3 regions of the Mesorhizobium sp. WSM1386 genome follow, and region 2 is predicted to be linked to each of the others. Evidence: riboswitches for the same ligand, from Rfam matches in the RefSeq annotation. Region 2 holds a riboswitch; each other region holds the start of a gene.
The links. Region 2 has a riboswitch for cobalamin ahead of AC0NIH_RS17320 (CbtB domain-containing protein). Riboswitches for the same ligand answer to the same signal wherever they lie in the genome.

Region 1 (4,591 bases), 3.1 Mb from region 2:
TCCGGCGCGCCCACCCCGCGCTGGCCAAGGGCGATATCACCTTCATCGAAAGCCAGGGCGACACCGTCGCCTTCACCCGCCGGGCCGGCAACGAGCAGATCGTCTGTGTCTTCAACCTTGGCGCCAAGCCGGCCAAGGTTGACCTTGGCGGCCGATCACTGCACCCTTTGCCGGGACACGGGTTTTCCGGGCAGGCGAGCACCGGTTCGATCGAACTCGGCGGTTACGGCGCCTGGTTCGGACGCATCGACTGAATTTTAGGAATTACTGGGAGGAACCAATGGCCGATGTCAATTTGAGGCAAGTGAAGAAGTCCTACGGCAATCTCAACATTCTCCACGGCATCGACCTCGATATCAGATCGGGCGAGTTCATCGTCTTCGTGGGTCCGTCGGGCTGCGGCAAGTCGACCCTGCTGCGCTCCATAGCCGGGCTCGAGGAAATCACCTCAGGTGAGCTCAAGATCGATGGCGAGGTGGTCAACGACGTGCCGCCGTCGAAGCGGGGCATCGCCATGGTGTTCCAGTCCTACGCGCTCTATCCGCACATGACCGTCTACGACAACATGGCGTTCTCGATGAAGATCGGCAAAGAGAACAAGGCCGAGATCGACCGTCGCGTGCGCCAGGCAGCGGAGATCCTGCAGCTGACCAAATATCTCGACCGGCTGCCCAAGGCGATGTCGGGCGGCCAGCGCCAGCGCGTCGCCATCGGCCGCGCCATCGTGCGCAATCCGAAAGTGTTCCTGTTCGACGAGCCGCTGTCGAACCTTGACGCGGCGCTCCGCGTCGCCACCCGCATCGAGATCGCCAAGCTCAAGGAATCGATGCCCAACACGACCATGATCTACGTCACCCATGACCAGGTCGAGGCCATGACGCTGGCCGATCGCATCGTCGTGCTCAAGGAAGGCCATATCGAACAGGTCGGCACGCCGATGGAGCTCTACAAGAAGCCCGGCAATCTGTTCGTCGCCCAGTTCATCGGCTCGCCGGCCATGAACATCCTGCCGGCGACCATCGACAAGACCGGAAACCCGACCGTCGTCAGCCACGTCGGTGGCCGCAAGGCGACGGTGCCGATCGCGACACCGGCTTCGGCGAAGGGCGCGGCGGTAAGCTTCGGCGTGCGGCCAGAGGATCTGATCATCGCCAGCGGCACGGACTATCTGTTCGAAGGCACGGTGGATTATGTCGAACAGCTCGGCGAGGTCCAGCTGGTCTATGTCGACATCGGCCGCGCCGACCTGCCGCTGGTGACCAAGCTGCCCGGCAATGTCGAGGTCAAGCGCGGCTCGACATTGCGGCTGAGCGCCAATGCCGAGGACCTGCATATCTTCGACGCGGATGGCCGGTCCTTCGCGCTGCACGAGGCGGAAGCAAAGGCGGCTTGAGCTAAAAGCCGACCTCAACGACAAAAAACGGCGGGCCATGCCCGCCGCTCATTCTTAAAACCGACTTCGACTGTTAGTGATTGCCGACGTGGTCCCGGTCGTTGCTCTGAGGGGCCGGCTTCTGCACGTTGCCCGACGAATTGAGCAGCTTGTAGACAGGCGAGCCGCTGTCGCGGATCGAACCGGTATGCGAAGCGTCCACATCGGTCGAAGTCACGGCAGGCTGGTTGGCGCCATTGGAGCCATAATTGTCGCTGCCGGCGAAAGCGCTGCCGGAAATCGCCAGAACGGCGGCGGCAGCAAGGATGATCTTCTTCATTTCAAGTCTCCTGAAGGCAGCGGCGGGCAAACCCGCCGCTGCCGGGTCGGCTGTTAGTTGTTGCCGAAGAGGTTGCGGTCGGCGCCGACGACAGGCTTCTGGTCAGCCGGTTCCGACTTCTTGGTCGAAGCCGTGTACGAATTGTCGGTCGAAGTCACGGCAGGCTGGTTGGCGCCATTGGAGTCATAGTTGTCACTGCCGGCAAAAGCGCTGCCGGAAACGGCCAGGACGGCAGCGGCAGCAAGGATGATCTTCTTCATTTCAAGTCTCCTGAAGTCTCGAATTCCACGGCATGGCAGGCAAACCCGCCATTGTCGGGTCGGCTTTAATTGTTGCCGAAGAGGTTGTGGTCGGCGCCGACGACAGGCTTCTGGTCAGCCGGTTCCGACTTCTTGGTCGAAGCCGTGTACGAATTGTCGGTCGAAGTCACGGCAGGCTGGTTGGCGCCATAGTTGTCGCTGCCGGCGAGAGCGCTGCCCGAAATGGCCAGGACGGCGGCGGCAGCAAGGATGATCTTCTTCATTTCAAGTCTCCTGAATTTTGATGAATTTTTGAGTTCGCCAGGACGGCGGGCAAGCAGCCGTCAACCGGCGGTTAGTGGTTACCGAAGAGGTTGTGGTCGGCACCCTGGACAGGCGTCTGAGCAGCCGGTTCCGACTTCTTGACCGAAGCGGTGTACGAGCTGTCGACGGCAGTGGCTGCAGGGGTCGCATTTGAACCGTAATGGTCCGAACTATAATGGTCGCTACCAGCGAAGGCGCTGCCGGAAATGGCCAGAAGGGCGGCGGCAGTGAGAACAATCTTTTTCATTTTGGGTACTCCAGTATTTTTCCGTCCGTCTAGCGGCGTGTCTTGGGATGAAATCGCGTCGTTCGGACAGGGCGGATGTGGGAAAGCCAGATGGCCGTTTCCAATCACGAAGTTGTTCCGCGTGGACCATGAATCCACCACTTGAAATTGTACCAACGGCTTCCACATCAATGTTTTTCTTTTTGATATCAATTGGTTAGATAAGATCAAGGGAGCTATCACCAACTGTGTCGGAGGCCCAGCGTTCACAACGTCCTGCACGCACCGTCAACAGAAACGAACCGTTCGGTTCGATTTTAGACTCCGCTAATAGTCACTTTTCGAAACTGTTAACCTTTTTTGGCTCCGGCCAAGGCTCGAAAAACAACGTTTGGGGTGCTGGCAACGAGCCGGCTGCAACGGTCGCGATCATTGTAGGGACGATCTTGCATGCGTGTCGCGCCGCATGGATGCGATGTCGTTTTCATGCCGACGCCGCGATGCATGCCGTGATTAGATCACGCCATCTCAGGTGCCGCTTCGTGACGACGGAGTGGAGAATTGGGAAGCCGGTCAGAATCCGGCGCTGCCCCCGCAACGGTGGTGGAGTTCAAGTCGCAACGGGAGACCACTGGGCGAAAGCCTGGGAAGGTGTCGCGATGGTCCGCAAGGACGACTCCAGAGCCCGGAAACCAGCCCGAGATTGCTAGAACTCGACTGATCGCGGTGGGCGGTCAAGGGGCGGATGATGCATGCCCGGCTGGCGCCGGCCTGCGTCCGATCCTTCCTCCATCACCACCAGTTCAGTCCTTGGATATGAGGACAGGACATGGATGCTCGCAACGACATGCTGAGGCTCTTGAACAGCCGCAGACAGGGCTTTTCGCTGGAACAGCCCTTTTACACCGATCCGGACTACTTCAAGCTCGACATGGAGCTGATCTGGTATCGCGATTGGCTGTTCATCGGCCATGATTGCGAGCTGCCCAAGCCAGGCAGCTTCATCACCGTGCAGATCGGCGACTATCCGGTCGTGCTGGTGCGCGATCAGCAGGGCAAGATCAACGCCTTCCACAATTCCTGCCGCCACCGCGGCAGCCGCGTCTGCAACACCGAGAAGGGCGTGGCCGCCAAACTGGTCTGTCCCTATCACCAGTGGACCTATGAGCTGGACGGCCGCCTGCTGTTCGCCCGCCAGATGGCCGAGGGTTTCGACAAGAGCCAGTTCGGGCTGAAGCCGGTCGCCTGCGAAAGCGTCGCCGGCTATATCTTCATCTGCCTGGGCAAGGAGCCGGCCGACTTCGCGCCGATGTGGGCGATAATCGAACCCTACCTCAAGCCGCACCGGCTCGGCGAGGCGAAGATCGCCTTCGAGAGCACGATCATCGAGAAGGGCAATTGGAAGCTCGTCTGGGAAAACAACCGCGAGTGCTATCATTGCGCGGGCAATCACCCGGAATTGTGCAAGACGTTCCCGGAAGCACCGACCGTGACCGGCGTGCAGGGCGCCGACAGCGATCCGGAGATGCTGGCGCACTGGGCAAAATGCGAGGCGGCCGGCCTGCCGAGCAAGTTCCGCATCGATCCGGCCGGACAGTATCGCGCCACCCGCGCGCCGCTGCTGCGCGATGCCGTCAGCTACACGATGAGTGGCAAGCGGGCGGTGAGGAAGAACCTCTCCGACAACGTCTCGGCCGACCGCATCGGCACCTTGATGCACTATCACTACCCGACGACATGGAACCATATCCTCATCGACCATGCCGTGACCTTCCGCGTGCTGCCGATCAGCGCCACGGAAACCGCCGTGACGACCAAATGGCTGGTCCACAAGGATGCGGTCGAGGGCGTCGACTACGATCTCGCCGAACTCACCCATGTGTGGACCGAGACCAACGACCAGGACCGCCGCATCGTCGAGGAGAACGCCTTCGGCATCCTGTCGCCGGCCTATGAGCCCGGCCCCTATTCGGAGTTGCACGAGGGCGGCGTCATCCAGTTCGTCGACTGGTACGCCCGCTTCATCGGTCCGCGCCTTGCCGAAGACGGCAAGCCGGCGCTGCGCAGCGTTGCGTGAGCTCATGTCGCCC
Region 2 (4,591 bases):
GCGCGATGCGCTCGCGCATCTCGTCGTCATAGGCTTCAGCCGTGGCGATATAGGTCCATGGCGAGGGCAACGCCGTCGCCAGGGTCTCGGCGTGCGCGCTCTTGCCGGAGCGCGCGCCACCAATGATGAAAGTCAGCTTGCCGCGATCAGGCAAAGCTGTCGCGCAGGCTGCTCGCAGCGCCCGTGAAGCGGCCGCGCACCACGCCGACGACCGCGCCGAGCACCAGCCAGAACACCAGATCGGTCACGGTCACCGCCACCACGAATTGGTGGTGCAGGCCCTCGGGAATCGGCGTCTCGAAACTGTCTGGCTGCGGCGCGCCGACCATATGCGGGGCGACGATCAAAACCACGCCAAGGATCGCGAGCGGCAGCGATTTGCGGAAGGCGATCAGCCCAAGACCGATCGCCGTGGCCGCCACCGTCGAGACCCACCAAATCTGGCGCGGCAGCAACTCGGCCGCCGGCATCGCCGGCAGTTCCGGCGGCAGGCCGAGGCCAGGTGCCAGCGTGAACACGGCAAACCCTGCCAGGCCCCAGAACACACCCTGGCGCCAATTGCCGATGCCGCCCGCGAATTCCGAGACCGCGACCAGGACCAGCGCGAAGCCGATGCCGGTGACGATGTTGGCAAGCACGCTGAAGCCGAAACGCTCGAAACCATCGGCCGGCGCCCAGCCTTCGTCTTCCGCCGGAGCGGCGGCTTCGGCCGGCGCCGGCGCGGCGGAGCTCATGGCATGTCCCGCCGGTGCGGCGGTGCTCATGGCATTGGTATCCGCGGCAATGGGCGCGGCCTGGTCATGATGGTGGCCGCCACCGGCCTGCTCGTAGACTTCGGCCTTGAGGATAAGCGGCACGGTGGCATAGGCCTGCATGCAGGCGAGAACGACGCCGGCCACAAGCCCTGCGATCGCCGCGATGAACACGACGTTGCGAAACAGGTTCATGATGTCAAATCCTCGTCAGTGGCAGGGAAACCCCATCGAATGACGATAGTCGTGGGCGGCATTGTGGACCGCATCGATATGCGAGAAGCCGACAAAGCCGACGACGAAGATGCCGAGCAGCGCGGCTAGCGCGAGCTGCATGAAGCGCGACTGCGAGGAGACCGAGGCGCCGAGGGAGACGGAAGCAGTATTCATGTCTTGTCCTTTCACCCTCCACCCGAGGGCATCGAAGTCAGTTTCCTGTCGCCGGCAGGTCTCCTGGCTCGCGGATCAGCGCCCTTCTCCACCTTCCCGAAGAAAAATCTTCAGTGGCATATGGAGAGGACTACCGCACACAGTTGCGGGGGCAGCCACGGCATTGGGCAACAATTGAGCCCGCACCGCATTCCCTCTTGGCTCCAAAACGGAACCGACGACAGCGTGACTATACGGAAAATCACGACACGCGGCAAACCAAATTCCGCCGGCAACCAGCGCGATTGCGCCATGCCGGCGGCATCGGCCGTTCTCGGCACTACAATTGACAATTATCCCGGCCGGGTGTCGGCTGGCCACTTCACAGGAAGCCAGCCATGCAGCCCCCAGCCCTGCAGCCCAATGCCAGCGACCGCGATCGCTACAACGGCCTGACCCGGGCTGAAGCGACGTTGCCGTCATCGGACTATTGGGACGACGAGAGCTATCAGCGCGACTTCGATGCGATCTGGTATCGACGCTGGCTGCTCGTCTGCCGGGAAGCCGATCTCGCCCAACCGCTGGCTTTCCGCACCTTCCGCGTCGGCACGCAGGAAATCGTCGTGCTGCGCGACGAGACCGGCGAACTGCGCGCCTTCCACAACACCTGCCGGCATCGCGGCTCGCAGCTGTGCCAGGAAAGCGAAGGCCGGCTGAAGGCGCGGCTGATCACTTGCCCCTATCATGCCTGGTCCTATTCGCTGCGCGGCGACCTCGTGCACGTGCCATCGAAATCGCTGCCCGAAGGCTTCGACAAGGCCGACCATCCGCTCTATCGCGTCGCGCTCTCGGTGTGGCGCGGCTTCGTGTTCTTCAATTTGCAAGAGGACGCGAATTTGCAGGAGGACGCGAATTTGCAGGAGGGCGCGGCGGGCTCGGCGCAGGCCTCCTTCGATCCCGCCTCCGGCGATCTCGGCAATTGGCCGCTGGAAACGCTTGTATCAGGCCATGTGCTGCGCAAGGTGATGAACTGCAACTGGAAGATTTTTTGGGAAAACTTCAACGAATGCCTGCACTGCCCCGGCGTTCACAAGGACCTGTCGCGGCTTGTGCCGATCTATGGCCGCGGCCTGATGAGCCGGCATGATGACCCCGAATGGGTGCGCCACGCCGACAATGACGCGCCGGAATTTTCCGGTGGCCTGCGCGTCGGCGCCGAAACCTGGTCGCGCGACGGCAAGACCCATGCACCGGTCTTCGCAGGCTTGACGCCGGCCGAGCGCGCCGCCGGCCAGACCTACGCCACCAGCCTGCCCTCGATGTTCATCGTCGGTCACGTCGACTATGTCCGGACCGTGCGGCTGGTGCCGCTCGGTCCCGAACAGACCGGTCTTGTCGCGGAATGGCTGTTCGCGCCCGGAGCGCTCGGCGACCCGTCGGCCGACATCGACAACATAGTCGCCTTCGGCACGCAGGTGCTGGAGGAGGACGCGGCGATCTGCGAGGTCAACCAGAAAGGGCTGCGCTCCATGCGCCACAAAGCCGGCGTGCTGATGCCCGAGGAATATGATCTGCACCGCTTCCACAAATGGGTGCGCGAGCGCCACACGGCGCTTTCGCCGTGACCGTCACAGTGACTTCGGCAGATAACGCCAGGTCACGAAGCCGCAAACCGCGGCCAGCAAGCTCAGCGTGACGAACACCGAGCCGAGCCCGAAGAAGATCAGCACCACGGAATAGACCAGCGGCGGCGTCAGCTCGGAAAAATCGAGATAGGTGCGGTAGACCGCCGCCATCTGCGCCCTTTCGTAGGAGCGTACCGAGCGCATGAAGGCGGTCGAGCCCAATGCATCCAGCGCAATCGTGAAGAACGCGCCGCCAAGCAGGAAAGCGCCGGTCAGCAGCGGCGCCGTCGCTCCCACTGTGCCCGCGGCCAGCAGCATTGCCGACATGGCGAAATAGGCAAACGTCATGGTGCGCCGGCCGCCAAAACGTTTTCCGGCCTTGCCCCAGAAGATGGCCATGAACAACAGCGCGTTGCCGGCTGAGACCAGCAGACCGCCAGCGATATCGCCCTGCCCGGTGATGACCATGAACAGCGGGCCGTAGACGAAGAACGTAGTCCAGAAGCAGGAACGTCCGAAGGCAATCAGCCACGCTAGCCTCAGCCTCGGCTGCGCGACGAAGCGGCCGATATTGGCGAGCGGATTGACCGGTCGTGTCTTGCCCGGCTGGATCGACTGGTTGTCACCCAGCCGATAGAACCAGAACAGCGCCAGCAAGGCCACGGCGAACACCGCCACCGCGCCATGCGCGGCATAGATGCCGAAATGCGCGTAGAGGAAAATGCCGAGCGTCGGCCCGCCGGTCCAGGCAAACATCGACCACGCCATGCGCAGCGATTCGGCCTGCATGAAGTCTGTCTTGCGGATGTGATCCATGATGTAGAGGTTGAGCGTGATCGACAGCGCGCTGGCGCCCATCACCCGGCACAGCATCCCCGCCAATTGTCCGGCAAGCGTGTGGGTGACGAAGAACAGCGAGCCGATGGCGAGCAGGCAAGCTCCTGCGGTATAGACCCAGCGCCGCGCAAAGCGGCGGATCAGCATCGGCATGAACAGGGTCACCGACAGGCCGAGCAGCGCCACGATGGTGTAGAGGATGGAGACCATCTGCTCGTTGTGCAGTATCTCATAGGCCTGGATCGGAATGACGCTGGACACCGTGGCGCGCGCAAAGGATTCGACTGCGTAGAGCGAGGCGAAGGTGCGCGCGTCCGCGGCCTTGAGGGCCGGGAGCCAGATCGGATGGCGCACATGGGTCGACATTGCTTCCCCAAAGCAGAATCACCGGTCAAATCTGCCTTGGCCGTTTCCGGGCCATTAAGAGGAAACCGACGCGCAGGCGGCGAAAAGCGAGTTGGTCAAAGCCTTTCCGGCGCTGGCCCAAAGCGGCATCCGACATGGCCTGCGCCCACGCGGCGCCGTGCCGAGGAACCCGGTCTTCTTCTGTCCCCGCCAACCGTGTTAGTCCTCAAGGCGGGGCTGAATCAGATCGCGAGACCATGACCATCGACACGCCGACCGCACCCGTCCAGAATCAGCCAAAACGCATCGTCGCCATCGACATCCTGCGCGGCATCGCGCTGCTCGCCATGGCGAGCTACCACTTCACCTGGGATCTGGAGTTCTTCGGCTACACCGACCCCGGCCTCACAGCCTTCGGCTGGTGGAAGATCTACGCCCGCTGCATCGCTTCGACCTTCCTGTTCCTGGTCGGCGTCAGCCTGTACCTTGCCCATGGCCGGCAAATCCGCTGGAACGGCTTCTGGAAGCGGTTCGCCATGGTTGCCGGCGCCGCGGTCGCCATCTCGATCGTCACCCGCATCGCGACGCCGGACGGCTTCATCTTTTTCGGCATCCTGCACGAGATCGCGCTCGCCAGCCTGCTCGGCCTCGCCTTCCTGCGCC
Region 3 (4,591 bases), 2.9 Mb from region 2:
GGGGATGCGCGAGGCGGAGATGGTGCAGATTGCAGCGTTCATCGACCTGGTTTGCCGCCAGCCCGATGATTCGGACGTCCATGCCGGCGTGTGCAGAGACGTTGCCGACTTCTGTGCTGCGTTCGACATGCCTGGCATCTCCGACAGGTAAGGCGGCCGGATCAACTGTCACATCCGATTCCAACGTTTGAAGCGAGGACATTCTATGACCAGACAATTCGTGTTCTCTTCCGAATCCGTCGGTGCGGGACATCCCGACAAGATGGCCGACAATATCTCAGATGGCGTGCTTGATGCGATCCTTCGCAAGGATCCGAAGGCTCGTGTTGCTTGTGAAGCGTTGGTGAAGTCGGGGATGGTCGTTCTGGCTGGCGAGATCACCAGCCACGCGCAGATCGACTACAGCCAAGTTGCCCGCGATGTCATTTTGGACATTGGATATGACGACGATGCGATCGGCTTTGACGGCCGGCGTTGCGCCGTGATCTTGGCCTTGACCGAGCAGTCGCCTGACATCAGCCAGGGGGTCGACGAGGGACGAGGGCAGGATCTTGAGCAGGGAGCGGGGGATCAGGGCCTCATGTTCGGGTACGCGTGCAACGAGACCGAAACATTGATGCCGTTGCCAATCCAACTCGCTCACGATTTGACAAAAAAACAGGCAAAGGTGCGCCAAACCGGACGCCTTGGCTGGCTTCGCCCGGACGTTAAATCTCAAGTGTCCGTCCGCTACGAGGGTTTGCGCCCGGTAGCGCTTGATACCATAGTCCTGTCGACGCAGCATGACGAGGAGGTCTCACAAGCCACGGTGCGCGAAGCCGTGATTGAGGAGATCATAAGGCCGGTCTTGCCTCAGGACCTGGATACGACGGGGATAAGATTCCTGGTGAATCCAACAGGCCGGTTCGTGGTGGGTGGGCCGCGCGGCGATTGCGGGCTTACCGGCCGCAAGATCATCGTCGATTCCTACGGCGGCATGGGGCGTCATGGCGGCGGCGCCTTTTCGGGCAAGGACCCGTCCAAGGTCGATCGATCGGCCGCCTATGCGGCGCGGTACGTCGCAAAAAACGTCGTTGCCAGCGGACTTGCGGAGGTGTGCGAGGTTCAGCTTGCTTATGCGATCGGTGTGGCCGCGCCGGTCTCAGTCCTCGTCAATACATTCGGAACCGCAAAGATTGATGAAAAAAGGATCGAGCGCGCCGTCCTTGAGCTTTTCGATCTCCGGCCGAAAGGCATCATCAAGACGCTTGATCTCTTACGGCCGATTTACCGCAAGACCGCGACATACGGACACTTCGGCCGCGAAGAGCCGGAGTTCACCTGGGAAAAGACGGATAGAGCTGACGAGCTGTTGCGAGAGGCAGGACCGGCAGCTGCGTGATGCACGGGTATTGGATGCGTCGGCATATGGCGACCCCTCCACACTCGCCAAAAACAGGCCGGCCCCGGCGTGGCGAGAAGCCGGCTCTGGTTTTTGGCGGAGATATTGATGCCGGATTATGACGTGCTTTGCATCGGCAATGCCATTGTCGACATCATCGCCCAGTGCGAGGAGGAATTCCTCGAAACCAACGGCATCATCAAGGGCGCGATGAACCTCATCGATACCCACCGCGCCGAACTGCTCTACAGCCGCATGGGTCCGGCGATCGAAGCCTCCGGCGGCAGCGCCGGCAACACGGCGGCCGGCGTCGCCTCCTTCGGCGGCCGTGCCGCCTTCTTCGGCAAGGTTTCCAACGATGCGCTGGGCGAAATCTACGCGCATGACATCCATGCGCAGGGCGTCGCCTTCGACACCAAACCGCTCAAGGGCGAGCCGCCGACGGCCCGCTCGATGATCTTCGTCACCCCCGACGGCGAGCGCTCGATGAACACCTATCTCGGCGCCTGCGTCGAGCTCGGGCCGGAGGACGTCGAGGCCGACAAGGCGTCTGGCGCCAAGGTCACCTATTTCGAGGGCTATCTGTGGGATCCGCCGCGCGCCAAGGAAGCGATCCGGCAGACGGCCAGGCTGGCGCACGCGGCAAACCGCGAAGTGTCGATGACACTTTCGGATTCGTTCTGCGTCGACCGCTACCCCGACGAATTCCTCGAGTTGATGCGCTCGGGCACGGTCGATATCGTCTTTGCCAACAGCCACGAGATCAAGTCGCTCTACCAGACATCGTCGTTCGACGAGGCGCTGGCGCAGATCCGCAAGGATTGCCGGATCGCCGCCGTGACGCGGTCCGAGAAAGGCTCCGTCATCGTGCGCGGCGACGAGACCGTGGTCATCAAGGCCCCGCCATCAAGGAGCTGGTCGACACGACCGGCGCCGGCGACCTCTACGCCGCCGGCTTCCTGCATGGCTACACGCAAGGCCGCGACCTCAAGACCTGCGGCGACCTTGGCTCACTGGCGGCCGGATTGGTGATCCAGCAGATCGGCCCCAGGCCCCGGCAGAATTTGCGCCGCGAGGCTGAACAGGCGGGGCTGTTGTAGGGCAATATTTCGGCCACATATTGCCCACCCCTCCCCCTGTGCAGGCTGTCCAGACGAGCGCGTGTAAATCGAACGCGTACCAGTCCGAGAAGGAGGCCGGTTTTCTCTAAATTTCTGATTGTTGAGGCTCAGGAACACTGTCGCACTTCGGGCCAGTACTGCCGTCCGATCATGAATGGCCCACACGCGCCATTTTTTGACGAAGTCGTTTTGAGACGGGATCGTACAAAACGCAGATTCGGGAGCCAAAGTCTGCACACGCGAGAGTTCGCGCAGAGGCTCAGCTGGACGGCGACATGGAACTTGGAAACACGCCGCAGGCGAACAATTCACATAAGCACATAAACATTTCTTTATGCGTCATTGACAACAATGCGAGCGGCTGCGATTGTCGGCGTGTCGTGGTTCTTCGCAAGGCGTTGCCCCTGCGGAACTAAGAGGGAAGCCGGTGCAATGCCGGCGCTGCCCCCGCAACTGTAAGCGGCGAGCCAACCCACCAATGTCACTGGGGCGAACTGCCCCGGGAAGACGGGCAGAGGCTGTGACCCGCGAGCCAGGAGACCTGCCACGGTAACAACGTCCACGGGCGGGGTGTCTGGTGGCCGCGGCAGCTCGGCGTTGAGGCCGGACTGTCAGCGCCTTCCTTGTCCCCGCCCCAACCATCGGGGTATGGAATGAATGTCTCCCAGCAAGTTCCCACAGCAACGCTTGGCGTGCCGCGTATCGGTCGCCGGCGAGAACTGAAATTCGCGCTCGAAAGCTACTGGTCCGGAAAATCTTCTGCTACCAGCCTTCTGGCGACGGCAAAGGCGCTCCGTGCAGCCAGCTGGAACGAGCAGCACGACCGCGGCGTGTCAAAAATCCCGTCGAACGATTTCTCACTGTATGACCATGTGCTCGACACGGCAGCAATGGTCGGCGCCGTGCCAGCTCGTTACGGCTGGACGGGCGGCGAGGTCCCGCTTGACAACTACTTCGCGATGGCGCGCGGCACGCAAGGCGATAGCGCGGGTTGCGGACACGCCAGTCACGGGCATGCAGTTCAGGGGCAGCGCGTGACCGCAATGGAAATGACCAAATGGTTCGACACGAACTACCACTACATCGTGCCGGAACTGGCGGACGATCAGACATTCGCCCTCTCGTCGACCAAACCAGTCGATCACTTTCTGGAGGCAAAAGAGCTCGGCATCCATACACGCCCGGTCATCCTTGGACCGGTGACCTTCCTGAAGCTGGCGAAGTCTCCCGACCAGGGCTTTAATCCCATAGCGCTGCTACCGCGCCTGCTGCCGGTCTACGAGCAACTCCTGCAGAGGCTGGAGCTCTCGGGGGCCGACTGGGTGCAGATTGATGAGCCGGCGCTTGTGCTCGATCTCAACCCGAACGAACGAGCTGCCTTCAAATTCACCTACGGGCAGCTGTCTAAAGCCGCGCCCAAGTTAAAAATTATGCTGGCTACCTATTTCGGGCCGCTGGGAGACAATCTCGAGACCGCGCTTTCACTGCGCCTGGCGGGCCTACATCTCGACCTCGTGCGCGCTCCCGAGCAGTTGGAGACGGTTGGTCGGCTCGCACCAAAGGATCTGGTGCTCTCACTTGGCTTGATCGACGGCCGCAATGTCTGGCGTGCGAACCTGACTGCCATTCTCGACCGGATCAAGCCGGTCATTGCCGGCTGGCCGCTGGACCGCGTCGAAATTGCGCCTTCCTGCTCAATGCTTCATGTGCCGATGGACCTGCGAATGGAGACCGCGCTCGATGTAGACGTCCGTTCGTGGCTGGCATTCGCCGCCCAGAAGACTGAAGAGCTGCTCGTGCTGGCCCAAGCTTTGTCCGAAGGCAGGGAGGCCGTAGCAGGCGCCCTGAAAGCTTCTGCCGAGGCGGGCCGCCGCGCGCGCAATGTCGACAAAGGTCCATGATCCGCTCGTCCACGGGGGCGTTAGCAGCATTGACGGCGCCATGAAGCAACGAAAGAGCGCATTTGCCAAGCGCTCGAGAGTCCAGGCTGACGCACTCGGCTTGCCGCCGTTCCCGACGACCACCATCGGGTCCTTCCCGCAGACGCCCGAGGTGCGCAGGGCACGCTCCGCTCATGCTAATGGCCGAC

Region 1: another riboswitch for cobalamin. It lies ahead of AC0NIH_RS01825 (aromatic ring-hydroxylating oxygenase subunit alpha); the one in region 2 lies ahead of AC0NIH_RS17320 (CbtB domain-containing protein).
Region 3: another riboswitch for cobalamin. It lies ahead of metE (5-methyltetrahydropteroyltriglutamate--homocysteine S-methyltransferase); the one in region 2 lies ahead of AC0NIH_RS17320 (CbtB domain-containing protein).

The regions. Positions count from the first base shown of each region.
Region 1 covers NZ_CM148373.1:389,990-394,580, forward strand. The annotation lists gene bglA (beta-galactosidase BglA) at 1-254, shown strand, start outside; gene AC0NIH_RS01800 (ABC transporter ATP-binding protein) at 281-1,393, shown strand; gene AC0NIH_RS01805 (DUF680 domain-containing protein) at 1,467-1,712, opposite strand; gene AC0NIH_RS01810 (DUF680 domain-containing protein) at 1,766-1,972, opposite strand; gene AC0NIH_RS01815 (DUF680 domain-containing protein) at 2,038-2,235, opposite strand; gene AC0NIH_RS01820 (DUF680 domain-containing protein) at 2,307-2,522, opposite strand; cobalamin riboswitch at 3,015-3,216, shown strand; gene AC0NIH_RS01825 (aromatic ring-hydroxylating oxygenase subunit alpha) at 3,331-4,578, shown strand.
Region 2 covers NZ_CM148373.1:3,524,400-3,528,990, reverse strand. The annotation lists gene cobU (bifunctional adenosylcobinamide kinase/adenosylcobinamide-phosphate guanylyltransferase) at 1-154, opposite strand, end outside; gene AC0NIH_RS17325 (CbtA family protein) at 147-947, opposite strand; gene AC0NIH_RS17320 (CbtB domain-containing protein) at 963-1,142, opposite strand; cobalamin riboswitch at 1,179-1,376, opposite strand; gene AC0NIH_RS17315 (aromatic ring-hydroxylating oxygenase subunit alpha) at 1,520-2,746, shown strand; gene AC0NIH_RS17310 (MFS transporter) at 2,750-3,949, opposite strand; gene AC0NIH_RS17305 (heparan-alpha-glucosaminide N-acetyltransferase) at 4,186-4,591, shown strand, end outside.
Region 3 covers NZ_CM148373.1:6,431,293-6,435,883, forward strand. The annotation lists gene AC0NIH_RS31365 (serine hydroxymethyltransferase) at 1-151, shown strand, start outside; gene metK (methionine adenosyltransferase) at 206-1,381, shown strand; partial or broken gene AC0NIH_RS31375 (adenosine kinase) at 1,490-2,481, shown strand; cobalamin riboswitch at 2,867-3,065, shown strand; partial or broken gene metE (5-methyltetrahydropteroyltriglutamate--homocysteine S-methyltransferase) at 3,156-4,591, shown strand, end outside.